Regions from separate parts of the Paenibacillus sp. M-152 genome, predicted to be linked through region 3. Evidence: riboswitches for the same ligand, from Rfam matches in the RefSeq annotation. Region 3 holds a riboswitch; each other region holds the start of a gene.

Region 1 (3,513 bases), 350 kb from region 3:
CCGATAGCTGAGGTAATATGATCATATCCTGGTGCGATATCCGTCGTCAGCGGTCCTAAAGTATAAAAGGGAGCCTCCTTACAAATTTCCATTTGTAAATCCACATTCTCCTTGATTTTGTGCATAGGGACATGTCCCGGCCCTTCAATCATGACCTGGACATCATGCTTCCATGCGATTTGCGTTAGCTCGCCCAACGTCTTCAGCTCTGCAAATTGTGCTTCATCATTCGCATCATAGATACTACCCGGACGCAGACCATCCCCGAGAGAAAAGGCCACATCGTAGGTTTTCATAATTTCACAGATTTCTTCAAAATGCGTATACAAAAAGTTCTCCTGATGGTGCGCAAGGCACCAAGCTGCCATAATCGACCCGCCCCGGGATACAATTCCCGTCATTCTATTCGCCGTCATCGGTATATATCGCAGCAATACTCCCGCATGAATTGTAAAATAGTCCACTCCTTGCTCCGCCTGCTCAATCAGTGTGTCTCGATACAGCTCCCACGTCAGCTTCTCTGCTTCGCCGTTCACCTTTTCCAGTGCCTGATATAGCGGCACCGTCCCAATCGGTACGGGTGAATTCCTAATAATCCATTCACGCGTTGTGTGGATATTACGACCTGTGGACAGGTCCATGACGGTGTCTGAGCCCCAGCGTACCGCCCAGGTCATCTTCTCCACTTCCTCCTCGATGGAGGACGTAACCGCGGAATTTCCAATGTTTGCATTGATCTTCACGTGAAAATGGCGCCCTATGACCATGGGCTCGCTTTCCGGGTGATTGATATTTGAAGGTAAAATGGCTCGTCCAGCCGCCAACTCCTGCCGCACAAACTCGGGCTCCACTCCTTCACGGATCGCCGCAAATTCCATTTCAGGCGTAATGATCCCTTGCCGCGCATAATGCATTTGCGTCACAGTGCGCCCTTGTGAAGCCCGAAGCGGACGGTTAGTCACGCCGGGAAATTCCACTGTTTCCCGTTTGGAGCCGGGTTTCAGTCCATTATCCTCCGGCTTGACGGCGCGGCCCGCGTAAGCCTCCACATCCCCCCGTTCCAGTGCCCAAGCTCGCCGTAATGGTGGCAAGCCCTGACGAATATCTACCTGATAGGCTTCATCTGTCATCGGACCGCTGGTATCGTACACACGCAGTGGCTCATGATACTCTATCCCCTGCGGCGTATGTGTGGGATGCAGCGCGATTTCACGCTCTGGCACGGCAATGTCCGGCCGAGAACCTTGAATATACACCTTGCGGCTCCCCGGGAAAGAATTAACCCTACTGGATTGCTCCGCACTTGTCTTCTCTACTGCTGTTGATTTCATTCCTGTTTCTTTTGTTCCTTCGGTTTCCATCGATTTCATGATCCATTCCTCCCGTATCGTTGAAATGACACACCGATCCGGAACCATTCCGAGGGTGGCGCTGATCTATGCAAAAAAGCCGGTTCCCTAGGGAACCGGCTAATCAAACGAGGCAGCTATCCAGACAGCACGCACATGGAATAAAACCCTATGCGTCACCGCAGACAGCAGCTGCGTATACATTTCAATGGCCGATTACTTCCCTACGCTGGTATGATCCAGATCAGGTGCAAAGGGTCCGGAATCTTGCCCGATTCCATCTCAGCCTGCATTACAGGCTCCCCCAGTAACTGTGATACTTTCTATTCACATGAATTGGCGGCTATAACAGACATCCGCCATCTCTATCAGACTACTTTAAATTTATAGCTTTGGCAACCCTTGTATGATTTCCTTTTGTATTGATTACTGTTACGGGAGCATAAGCCCCATTTCCTTAGCTGCTTCGATCAAAACCGGAGCAAAATCATGCAGCGTCTCAGGCGCAAGTCGACTGACCGGGCCGGATACAGATAAAGCCGCCGCGACCTGCCCCTTTCGGTTCACAATAGGCGCGGCCACAGCCGCAGCTCCTGGCTCACGTTCTTCATAGCTAGTCGCATACCCCTTCTCGCGAATGTCCTGCAGCTGGGCTTTATATACCTCAGTATCTACTGAGGGAGGCCATTCTTCACTGCTTAGCAGTACCTCCAGCTCCTGTGGCGGCATAAAGGCCGCCAGCACCTTGCTGGAGGCTCCCACAGCCAGCGGCATACGCGCTCCCACGGGAGCAACCCTGCGGATCGCCTGATTGCTCTGCACGGCTTGTATGCGAATACGCATGCTTCCATCCCGCAGGTACAAGCTGACCGTCTCCCCTAAGCGATCACGCAGTCCTTCCATTGCAGGCTGTAACAACACCGCCGGCTCATCGCTTTGGGACAGATGCGTCGACAGCTCCCATATGCGAAAACCAAGCCGATATTTTTCCGTTTCGGCATTCCGAACGACAAATCCCCGATCCTCTAGCGTAGTCAAAAGACGATGAACAGTGCTTTTATGTAGACCAATTTGGGAGGCAATCTCCGTTAGACCAAGATCAGATTCTGCGGTAAAACACAGCAGTATATCAAGTGCACGCTCTACAGCGCGGACGGTTAATTTACGGTCTTCCATCGTGAACCGCTCCTCTTGTATCCATATTCGTTTCACACTATGAAACATGGTTACATAAATTATATAGAATAGTCGCGGCTACTGTAAACCGATGTTTTTGTGACAACCATATTACAGAACAAGAACAAACATCGACAATTCTTTGCATCATTTTTACTTTTCCGGTTCAGACGTTGACTTTGGATAATACCCATCATACGATAATAGGTATCTATACGGACATACCCTACTATTTTCAAGTGGAATTATACCTAAATTTTATGATTCGAAGATCAATTCTATATAAGGAGGCTCTTACATGATTTCGACATCCCAGCGCAACGCTCAGCTACAGACCGCTGTTCAGGAGCCGTCCACCCCACTCTTTAATCCCCGTATGCTGCGGTTCAAGCACGTTGTGATTGCTCTGCTGCTGTCGGTCGTATTTTTTCTATTGTTTTGTTTTATTGCCTTGCATGCTTACATCGCCTGGGTGCTTACGAATCCCACCGTCGCGCCATTATACTCTAATCCGATGCAGGCCAAAGGTATGCCTTATGAGGAAGTCAGCTTCCCAGCCAAGGATGGTAGCCGCATGGTACAAGGCTGGTATATCCCGGCAGATCAATCGCGGAAAACCATAATTTTTAGTCATGGCTATGGAGCTAACCGCGAAGAAAGCTGGATTCCCATGTATGATCTGGCGCATTATGCCCATAGCTTGAACTTTAATGTGGTCATGTTCGATTACGGATTTGCGTCACAAAACAGCAAGGCCGTCGCAACCGGAGGCAAGGCAGAATCCCAACAGCTTCTTGGGGCCATCCAGCTTGCAAAACAACGCGGCTCGTCGGAAATTATTGTATGGGGCTTCTCTATGGGAGCAGGAACCGCTCTTCAGGCGGGTTTGCAAACCAAAGATGTGGACGCGATGATTTTGGACAGCACCTTCCTACTGGAACCGGATACGCTCTACCATAACATTCACAATCAAATTAATTTGCCGAGA
Region 2 (3,513 bases), 1.8 Mb from region 3:
TGCCAGTCTTCAGGGCATCGACTCCAAGATCTGATCCTACAGCTTCGATTTGCTGCGCTGTTGCTTCCTGTGGCAACGGATATACACCGTGAACTCCCAAGGTATTTTGTACCGTAATGGCTGTAATAGCCGACATGCCGTATACGCCAAGCTCCTGAAAGGTTTTGAGATCGGCTTGAATTCCAGCTCCGCCGCCGCTGTCTGAACCGGCAATCGTCAGCGCTCTCGGTACATGCACGTCTCTCATCGCGCACCACCTGTTGTACTTGTTCCAGCTTCACGGATCGTGACATGCCCCTCCAGCGAACCAGTATGTAGTTTGGCAAGCTCGTCGAGAAAGGCTATCTGGAAGCTGCCTGGCCCCAGTTTTGCGGTATGTGCTGCGGCTCGGGAAGCTGCTGCACCGTAAAATGCCAAACCTGCTGTACCTGCGAGCAGCAGGTTGGGTTCAATTGCTGCAAACGCACCCAACACAGAGGTCAGCAGGCAGCCTGTTCCGGTTACCTTCGTAAGCAGCGCGTCTCCGCCACTAATCAATCGTACTTCGACCCCATCGGTGATGACGTCCTCTTTTCCAGTGATGACAACCATGGTATGGAGCGTTTGTGCAGCCCGAACTGCCAGATCGACATTACTGCTGTCAGCACTGTTGCCTGCATCTACCCCTTTAATCTCTCGGACTTCTCCGATTAGATGGGCGACTTCGGCTGCATTGCCTCGCACTAGTGAGATTTTTACTTCTTTTAGGATCCGCAGTGCTGACTCGGTTCTAAAGCTCGTCGCTCCCGCACCAACCGGATCCAGCAGAACTGGAACACCATGAGCATTCGCTGATTGTCCAGCAATGATCATGGCATCTACCAGCTCGCGGTTCAGCGTACCGATATTTAACACGACGGCGCCCGCTATTTTTGCCATATCTGCTACTTCCTCGGGTGCATAAGCCATCACCGGGGAAGCGCCCAGCGCATACAGGCCGTTGGCTGTAAAGTTGGTGACCACCACATTGGTTATATTATGAACGAGGGGGTTGCTATTTTGTACCTTTGTCAGGAGATCCGAATAACTTTGTTCCCATATACTCATCATGTTTATCCTCTCTCATCTCTACTGATTATTCCAAGACCGTAGCGCGCATCTGGACGGGCCATTGTTCCTGCTTATAAGCCATATCCCAGAACATATATTCCAGCTGGCAGCTTAGCATAAAATGCTCAATCATCCGCTCTTGCTCGGCAGCCGTGGCGACATTCGCCCAAGCATCCACACGCTCGCGATATTTGGATGTTACATCTTCAATCTGGTTTCCATAGAAACAAATCCACTCATAGAATGGATGAGACTCGTCCGGTCTTACCTCATCCATTAGCCTGCGTCCAATCTCAAGATATGTCCATGGACATGGCAGCAGCACGGCCATGATTTCTCCAAGACTACCTTCATGTGCGACTGTCAGCATATGGCGGATATAATGATGAGCGGACGGAGCGAGTGGATATCCCTGCATCTCTTCATAGGTGACACCTGCGATAGCACAAAAGTTTTGATGCGGATGAACCTCGCTGTTGAGAATAAAAGAGATCTGTTCGTTAAATACAGCCATATCCTCCCGGCTTGTGCTTTTGGAGATCGCGATGCCGTAAATCCGCATGTAGGCGTTCAAATATTCAAAGTCTTGTTTTACATAGTGAATCAGCTGCTCCTTTGTTAAATTTCCTTCAGCAATACCTCTCACAAAGGGATGCTCATAAATGGCTTGAAAAATGCCATCCGCCTGCCGACGAAGTTCTTGCGAAAAACTCATTTCCCCACCTCCAATAAAAATGGAGAACAAGAAGTCCCGTAAGATACAATTCTCGGAACAACGCCAAAAAGCCGCCCCGAAAACTGGAGCGGCTTCAACATAGGTTCAATGCGCAGAAAACGCTTGAAACCTTATATACGAAGGCTCCACTTTCCTACGCTAGTACGAACTAGATCAGGTTCAAAGGGTCCAAGTTCATTCTTGTCTCAGCCATAATGGCTCCCCTAGTGGACTTTCCTATTCTTTTGACTAATACTGTACATTCGTTCCTAGGTTATGTCAAACTGCTTTGATTCCAGTCAAGGATTATGAGGGTGCTGGATTACACTTTCCACGGCTTTGACCCTTACATATTCCGGTTTCCACATCGCATCCCGAATGGCTTGTTCAATATCTGAAATGTGTGCCTGAGCTACCTGATCCTGAATTGCAGCCTTCGCTACCGCAACCGCAACCGCGAACGAAACATCACGTAATTTTTGGATATGAGGCAGCAGTGCACCGCCAAGTTCATTCGAATCTACGGCGTTGGCAACGGAATCAGCTGCTGCGGTAAACATGGAAGGGGTGATTCTTTTGGCCTTGACCACAATTGCGCCCAGACCTAGCCCCGGGAAGACAAAGGCATTATTCGCCTGTCCAATTTCAAACTTCGTACCGTTATAGGTGACGGGCTCAAAGGGACTTCCGGTAGCAATCAATGCTTTGCCATCAGTCCATCGTATCAAATCTTCGGGTACCGCTTCAGCAAGGTTGGTAGGATTAGACATGGGCATAATGATCGGTCGTTCCACATGCTTTGCCATTTCCTTGATAATCTCTTCAGAAAAGGCACCCGCTACACCGGAAGTTCCAATTAAGATTGTGGGTTTTACCTGACGGATGACCTCCAGCAACGGTATTTTATCATCTTCCGATCGGGCCCATGAGCTGATTTCTTCCTTTTTACGCACATATGGTTTCTGATAATCCAGTACATCTTCCATATCGTCTGTTAACAGTCCGCGATAATCAAAGGCCCAAAATGCCTTGAATGAATCTTCTTCAGGAAGCCCGTCCTCGATCATTGCACCCCGTATTTGGTCGGCGTTACCGATTCCTGCTGCCCCTGGACCAAAGACAAGTATTTTTTGTTCACGTAGCGGAGTTTTAGTGACACCTACCGCCGAAACAATCGCAGCTAATGTCACTGCTCCTGTGCCCTGGATATCATCATTGAAGGTGAGAATGTTTTGACCGTACTTCCCTATAATGTGTCGTGCGTTCACGCTACCCACATCCTCCCAATGCAAAAGCGCCTTCGGGAATTGTGTTAACGTTTTGCTGATAAAGGTACCAATAAATTGATTATAGGCTTCCCCGCGAACTCGTTTATGGCGGTTTCCGATGTACAGGGGATCATTCAGCAGCTTCTCGTTATTCGTGCCGACATCCAGTACAATGGGCAGCACCCGCCCGGGGTGAATGCCTGCCGCAGCTGTATATACAGCGAGTTTGCCAATAGCAATGTTAATTCCCCCGACACCCCAGTCACCAATCCCCAAAATACTTTCCGAATCCGTCACGACGATCAGGTCAACATCCTCACTACTCAAACCGGTATTATAAAACGCCTGTCCAATACCGTTCGGATTATCTATCGATAAATATACGCCCCCAGGGCGGTTGTACTCATGGCTGTATTCTTGAATGGCGGTTCCTACAGTCGG
Region 3 (3,513 bases):
TGTTGCCGTGGGATTCTTTGAATAAAATTTTAAAGGTAAGAATCCCCCTGAGCATATGCTTCCGAAGCTAGCTTTTCTAAAGAAAGCTTTCAGGCGAACGCTTCGCTTCTCCAGATTCAAATGAATCGCTACGCTGCCAATCGCCTTAAAAGCACTTTAGTTTTTTGATAGGTTGTGTGGCATTTTTACACACAAGCGCACCTGCTTTTGCGCTTAGATACTATGAGACTAAAGAATAAACCAAGTGGAGCGAGAGCGAAGCGGACGGAAAGGTGCTGTACAAGCGAAGCGGTCGCTTTTGTCCCCGGATTTTTACCCTGCTGATGCTTTAATCCGGAAATCCGGGGGCGGTGGCGATGGAAAGCATCATCCGTCCGCGTATTGGCACAAAGGCTACTTCAAGCTCTATTTACAAGATCAACGCTTGGGCAAGAAGTCGTTTGTGAAGGCCTTATCGACTTCCAAAGGTTTGCTGAGCAGCTTGCGTTCATACATCCAGTCCGAGTAGTTTTTCCATACCTCCGCTTTTTGTACGCCCCATTGCGGGGCATCGTCCTGATAACGCGGACTTAGCCATTTTTGACTAGCGAGTACCAGTTTTTTGTCCAGCTCCGGCACTGCTTTACTTAAGATATCTGCCGCTTCTTCTGGATGGGCGATAGTGTATTCATAGCCTTGCGCGGTAGCGTCCATGAACGCCTCAACCAGCTCAGGATCATTTTTTATCGTCTGTTCATTGCTCACAATTACAGGTGTATAGTAATCGAGGTTTTTGGAATAATCTTTTACATATAGCATATCCAATGGCTCACCTCGAAGCTTGGCCTCAATCCCGGTCCATGCGTAGAAAATCCAGGCAAAGTCAATATCCCGCTTCACGGCTGTAAAATAGTCTGCATTGCCCATATTGACGATCTTCACTTTGCTCACATCACCTTGGTCTGAATCCATGATGGATTTCATGACCGCTTCTTCTACAGGAGAACCCCAGCCGCCGTAACTTTTACCCTCGAAATCTTTCGGGCTTTTAATTCCGCGGTCTACCGGGGCTGCGAAGCCAGAGGTGTTATGCTGAATCACCGCAGCGATGGATACGAGCGGCACGCCTTGGATGCGAGCCTGAGTGACGCCTTCTTGATAGCTGATACCAAAAGGTGCAGCATTCGAAGCAACCATTTGGTCCGCCCCGCCTGAGCCTGGTTGAACAATTTGGACATTCAAGCCTGCTTTTTCGTAAAATCCTTTGTCCTTGGCGACATAGAGTCCTGTGTGATTCGTATTGGGTGTCCAGTCGAGCACGACTTTAACATCTTTGAGCCCCTTTGCCGAGGTAGACGTTGAAGTGTCGGCAGCAGGAGCCTCCTTTTGAGATGTAGGGGGATTGCCGCCGCAAGCGGTCAGAGTCAGAGCCATGAGCCACAGACTGATTAGACCCAGGCTTAACATTTTCATGCGCTTCATCGTTGTGTTCTCTCCTTTTTAATTACCCGTTATCCGTCCAATCAGACAGCTTATGTCCCCCATTTTCACAAAAATAACATCTGCCGGAATGCAATCTTTCCAACAACTTCATCTTCAACAAAAAAAGCGTCCCGGGATTCCGGGACGCTTGCGCTTGTATATACCAAAGTAAGGGATGTCCTGTTTTAATAAAAGGCACATCTTGCTTAAGCATTCCTACGCTGGCATTACCCAGATCAGGTTGTAAGGGTCAGTGTCTTGGGACACACTCTCAGCCGGCCGATTCCAGCACCCCTGGCATTGTATGGTTTAATGGGTTCGTTTATTCGGGTTTACTACGACGATTATATGCCTTGAAGGCGGGTCTGTCCAGCCTTAAGGAAGCGCTCACGGTTCATTTGCCGAACGACAGGGTACACTTTTACTGTGAGCTTTGATCTGAAAATGAACATGAATCATTCAGATCTGTTCTGGTCATGTTATTTTCAGAACAGCTACACTGTATGTTTAGGAGAGCTGGTGCCAAGTGGCATAGACTCTATAGAATTCTAATTCGTAAAAAGGAGTTGTTGTACTGTGGGTAAAACGGAGACATTGGATCGCAGTCAGCTGGAACAAGCCATTGTGAAGGCTTTGGATAACAACAAATTTTGCTCGTTAGGTACGGTAGAGGGCGGAAAACCGAAAGTACGCTATATGGCCCTTTTTAACGATGGAATGAACATTCATCTGGCGACGGATCGCAAAACACATAAAGTGGAAGAGCTAAAGAACAATCCGAATGCTTATCTGCTGCTGGGTTATGAAGTGGGTGGTACAAAGGAAGTCTTGGAAGTGGAGGCTACCGTCCAGGTTACAGCTGATGAGGGGTTACGCAAACAAGTGTGGAATGATTCTCTGAAAAAGTGGTTTTCCGGACCTGATGATCCCGATTATGTCATTTTAGACGTCAATCCGACTCGTATTGAGTATGTTGGTCAACAAACGGAGCGCCAGGTGTGGACGAAATAGAAACAATATAAACGGACAAGCCAGTAAATTTCCAACTTTTTCAGGAGATTTACTGGCTTTTTTGTGCGAAAAATAATTATTTTTTCATAAATATTTTAAGCAAATGACTACTCTTTTGTCCTACGTTGGATTAAAATAGGAATGGTGGGTTCAAAGCTTACATATATGTGCAAAAGTATGTATATGAGGCATACACCTTAATGAGGAGGGGTATATTTTGTTATTTCGTAAAAATTGGTTTAAAGGGTTTACAGCAGCAGTTGTAGCTTGTAGCCTGCTGATGTTTTCAGCCGCTCCATCCTGGGCAGCTAGCGATTCTCGCGATAGCGCTACGGTGAATCTGCGGATCATGGAAACGACGGATATTCATGGGGCACTGATGAATTATGACTACTATTCGGACAAAGAAACCAACGAATATGGCTTGGTTAGTACAGCTAGTTTGATCCAGAAGGCACGTAGTGAAACAAGAAACAGTATGTTGTTCGATAATGGTGATTTGCTGCAAGGCAATCCATTAGGCGATTATATGGCTCGCAATAAAACCTTTGAGAAAGAAGGCGGTGTTCATCCGGTCTACAAGATGATGAATTTAATGGGCTATGATGCAGCTACAGTGGGCAACCATGAATTCAACTACGGTCTCGACTTTCTGGACAAATCGCTCAAGGGAGCTGATTTTCCTTATGTAAATGCGAACGTTTATGTTGATAAAGGGGGGCAAGCTACTAAAAATTATTTCACCCCTTATCAGATTCTTGATAAAACAGTAATGGATGAGAAGGGCGAAGAGCATACACTCAGAGTGGGTGTCATCGGTCTGGTAACACCTCAAATTATGCAGTGGGATGAAGCCAATTTGAAGGATAAGGTCGTTACAAAGGATATTGTGGAAACAGCCAAAAAGTTTATTCCACAAATGAAAACAGAAGGGGCTGACATTATTGTCGTACTTGCACATACAGGCTATGAAGATGTGCCGCAAACGCCAATGATGGAAAATGCCGTTAAATATTTGAGCAAGGTAGACGGAATTAACGC
Region 4 (3,513 bases), 2.7 Mb from region 3:
CGCCCAGTCGCATCACTAAGCAGGACACCGTTGCGATAATGCCCGACTGCAGCATAGACGCCCTCTACCCCAGGAACAGGACCAATGAAAGGACGCTCCGCAGTTGCCTGCGGACGCAAGCCTGCCCATGCACGTACAAAAGAAGCTTCCTGTACACGCGGTAACCAGGCAGATGCACGTGCTAACAACCCCTTTAAGCCTCCTACGGTCACCTCTTTGTCATATTGATGCGAAAGACTTGTGGCACCAATCCAAAGCTCGTTATTCTGTTTAGGCACGAGGTAAATATCGTCAGCATAAATGGTATAATCCAACGGATGATCCTTCAAGGAGACTGCTACCGCTTCGCCCTTGACCGGGTATAGTGGATAATCAAACCCAATTTGTTCTAGCAAGTTCAAGCTGTCCAAGCCTGCGGCAATCACGACCTGATCGCAGGAAAAAAAACCACTATCCGTTCGCACACCACAAACTCGACCATCCTGTATGACCAGTTCCTCAGCTTGAGTTCCAGACCATATTGTTGCTCCCAGCACCGCAGCTGCCCCTGCATAAGCACGGCAAAGCTGGACAGGAGACACTTGTGTCTCCTTTGATCGGTAGATAGCCCCAATTACTTGATCTGCCAAGCCCGGAATCCGTCGGGCCAACTCCTTGGCATCCCACCAAATGGGACGATCATCCTCTCGCATATTCGCAGCATTCCAGCGTTTTTGGCCCTCTGCTTCCGAACGAAATGGGGTCACAAATCCTCCTGTACGAAAGTCCACTGAAATACCCGATAAACGTTCCAAATCACAGACAAGGTCAGGGAATGCATCTCGACTTGTACGGGCAAATCGTGCCAGCTCAAGGTCTGCAAACTCTTCACTTTCCGCTGCCAGCATTCCCACCGCTGCTCCTGATGCTCCCTCACCAGGGATCCATCGTTCCAGCATGATCGTACTACGTCCCTCCTTAGCCACATGATAAGCAATGGAACTGCCGATCACACCTCCGCCTATGACCAAGCATTCAGCGTGTCCTATCGCTTTTTTCTCTGTATGTGTCTTTGACATATGTTCCGTGTCTCCTCTCCAGTGAGCTTCTGCTTTCCCTTCGTCTTGTTTTCTTGCTACAGGTCGTGAACTACAAGATCTACCATTCGCCTATATTCCATCGCTGCTGCAACGGGTGACTTTGCTTGCCATATACCAGACATCACCGCAATTCCGCTTGCTCCAGCATGATAAAGCTCTGGAACATGATGGGGTTGTATGCCTCCCAGCGCTATCACCGGAATGTCCGACAATCTGCAAATGCGTTCAAGCTGTGCTATACCCCGCGGTACAAGACCGGCTTTACAATGGGTCTCATATACATGACCAAATAGTACATAGTCTGCTCCAGCCTGCTCGGCGGTCTGCACCTCCTCCAAGGAATGTACAGACACTCCACAGCGTGTACCCTCTGAAAGTAGACTTTTCGCATCCACCACAGATAACCCATTAGCTGGAAGCTGGACAGCTCCTGCCGAGGTAAGTAAAGCTACGTCCACGCGGTCATTTACTACAATTTGCCGCAAAGGAACTTCCTGCTTGATCATGCTACGAGTCAAAGAAAGCAAAGCAGAGGCACCCTTCTGTTTCGAACGTGCGTGTACATAATGAATATAAGGACAAATAGCGGCAGCCACTTGGGGTACATTCACACAGGAGACACTTTCCATCGTAATTACGTGTAATTCGATCTCATTTTCACCTCACTTGGACTAAAGAATATGAACTTGTGTTATAAAAAAATCGTATTAGCTGAATCTATATTGTTTTAGCTCCATATTGGGTAATATCATACGGAGCCAGCCACATGTACCAGCAATAATGAAAGGAGATTATATGTAAATCCATCTACGGAAACTCGAACAAATGAAGATGAACGAAACGCAAAAAGCCACTTCCCAAAGGAAGTGGCTTGACAAACGTTCAAAATCAAACGGACTATTATATCCGTAAACGTATATCGTTCCCTGCGCAAACAAAAGTAAAGAGCTACTACCTTGTTTGTACAGTACTCACTTCCCTACGCTGGCATAACCCAGATCAGGTACAAAGGGTCCGAAATCCATTTATTTCGTCTCAGCCGCATGGGCGGCTCCCCTAGTGTGACTATTTTATTGTATCAGCTAAAGATAGCTTAGCATATTTTCCTAATTCTGCAAACCCCACCTTGTATGAAATCTGTCAGAACTGGATTTTAGTTAACTTTACTAGACCACTCTTCTACATTCCACGTTTTGGTTACCCAATCCTCGTAAAAGTCCGGTTCGTGGGATACAAGCAATACGGTCCCTTTGTATTCCTTCAAAGCGCGTTTGAGTTCATCCTTTGCTTTGACATCCAAGTGGTTGGTGGGCTCATCAAACAGTACCCAGTTACTCTCACGCATTAACAGTTTACAAAGGCGGACTTTAGCCTGTTCTCCACCACTAAGCGCAGACAGAGGCCGCGTGATATGCTCATTCTTCAAACCACAACGCGCCAAATGCGCTCGTACTTCATGCTGATTCAAATGTGGAAATTCATTCCATACATCGTCAATCGGTGTAATTTTCTCTGCCTTTACTTCCTGCTCAAAATAAGCGGGCTGCAAGAAATCTCCTTGATAGGTTTTTCCGCTGATTGGAGGTATTTTCCCCAGAATGGTTTTGAGTAACGTAGACTTACCAACACCATTGCAGCCTACAATTGCGATCTTTTCGCCACGTTCGATCGTCATGGACATTTTAGGCAAAAGGGCATGAGTATAGCCAATTTCAAAATCAATACCCTCAAAAACTGTTTTCCCGCTTGCACGGGCTTCTTTGAACTGAAAGGTTGGCTTTGCGGCTTCTTCTGGCTTATCAATACGTTCGATTCGATCAAGCTGCTTTTCACGGCTTTTTGCACGACCTGATGTAGATGCGCGCGCTTTATTGCGCTGAATAAAATCTTCCTGTTTCTTAATATATTCCTGCTGCTTCTCATATGCATCAATATGCTGGGCTTTGTTCAGATCCGCCATTTCAAGAAACTTTTCATAGTTAGCTGAATAACGGGTCATCTTAGCAAATTCAAGATGGTAGATTACATTAACGACTTGGTTCATAAATTCAGTATCATGTGAAATTAGGATAAAAGCATAGGGATAATCCTTCAAATATCGCGTAAGCCACTCAATATGCTCCACATCCAAATAGTTGGTAGGCTCATCCAGCAGCAATACATTTGGCTTTTCCAACAGCAACTTCGCAAGCAGCACCTTTGTCCGTTGCCCACCACTAAGGGCTGCTACATCCCGATCCAGTCCGATGGCAGAGAGACCTAATCCATTCGCCATTTCTTCAACCTTCACATCAATGAGGTAAAAATCCCCCATATCCAGTTGCTCTTGAATTTCTCCCATCTGTTCCAGCAGTACTTCCAACTCTTCGGGAGAAGCCTCTCCCATTTTATCCGTAATCTGCATCATTTCCTTTTCCAGTTCCAACAAAGGAAG

The links. A riboswitch is a leader RNA that binds a small molecule or an ion and turns the genes downstream of it on or off. The one in region 3 is predicted to bind thiamine pyrophosphate.
Region 1: another riboswitch for thiamine pyrophosphate. It lies ahead of thiC (phosphomethylpyrimidine synthase ThiC); the one in region 3 lies ahead of EGM68_RS02595 (ABC transporter substrate-binding protein).
Region 2: another riboswitch for thiamine pyrophosphate. It lies ahead of tenA (thiaminase II); the one in region 3 lies ahead of EGM68_RS02595 (ABC transporter substrate-binding protein).
Region 4: another riboswitch for thiamine pyrophosphate. It lies ahead of EGM68_RS13955 (thiamine phosphate synthase); the one in region 3 lies ahead of EGM68_RS02595 (ABC transporter substrate-binding protein).

The regions. Positions count from the first base shown of each region.
Region 1 covers NZ_CP034141.1:920,024-923,536, reverse strand. Annotated here, with positions in the region: gene thiC (phosphomethylpyrimidine synthase ThiC) at 1-1,331, opposite strand, end outside; TPP riboswitch at 1,554-1,665, opposite strand; gene EGM68_RS04205 (IclR family transcriptional regulator) at 1,782-2,525, opposite strand; gene EGM68_RS04200 (alpha/beta hydrolase) at 2,824-3,513, shown strand, end outside.
Region 2 covers NZ_CP034141.1:4,592,035-4,595,547, reverse strand. Annotated here, with positions in the region: gene thiD (bifunctional hydroxymethylpyrimidine kinase/phosphomethylpyrimidine kinase) at 1-247, opposite strand, end outside; gene thiM (hydroxyethylthiazole kinase) at 244-1,089, opposite strand; gene tenA (thiaminase II) at 1,115-1,804, opposite strand; TPP riboswitch at 1,939-2,040, opposite strand; gene EGM68_RS19990 (NAD-dependent malic enzyme) at 2,104-3,513, opposite strand, start outside.
Region 3 covers NZ_CP034141.1:574,319-577,831, forward strand. Annotated here, with positions in the region: gene EGM68_RS02595 (ABC transporter substrate-binding protein) at 418-1,461, opposite strand; TPP riboswitch at 1,658-1,767, opposite strand; gene EGM68_RS02600 (pyridoxamine 5'-phosphate oxidase family protein) at 2,038-2,472, shown strand; gene EGM68_RS02605 (bifunctional 2',3'-cyclic-nucleotide 2'-phosphodiesterase/3'-nucleotidase) at 2,690-3,513, shown strand, end outside.
Region 4 covers NZ_CP034141.1:3,225,785-3,229,297, forward strand. Annotated here, with positions in the region: gene thiO (glycine oxidase ThiO) at 1-1,058, opposite strand, end outside; gene EGM68_RS13955 (thiamine phosphate synthase) at 1,115-1,708, opposite strand; TPP riboswitch at 2,039-2,147, opposite strand; gene EGM68_RS13960 (ABC-F family ATP-binding cassette domain-containing protein) at 2,233-3,513, opposite strand, start outside.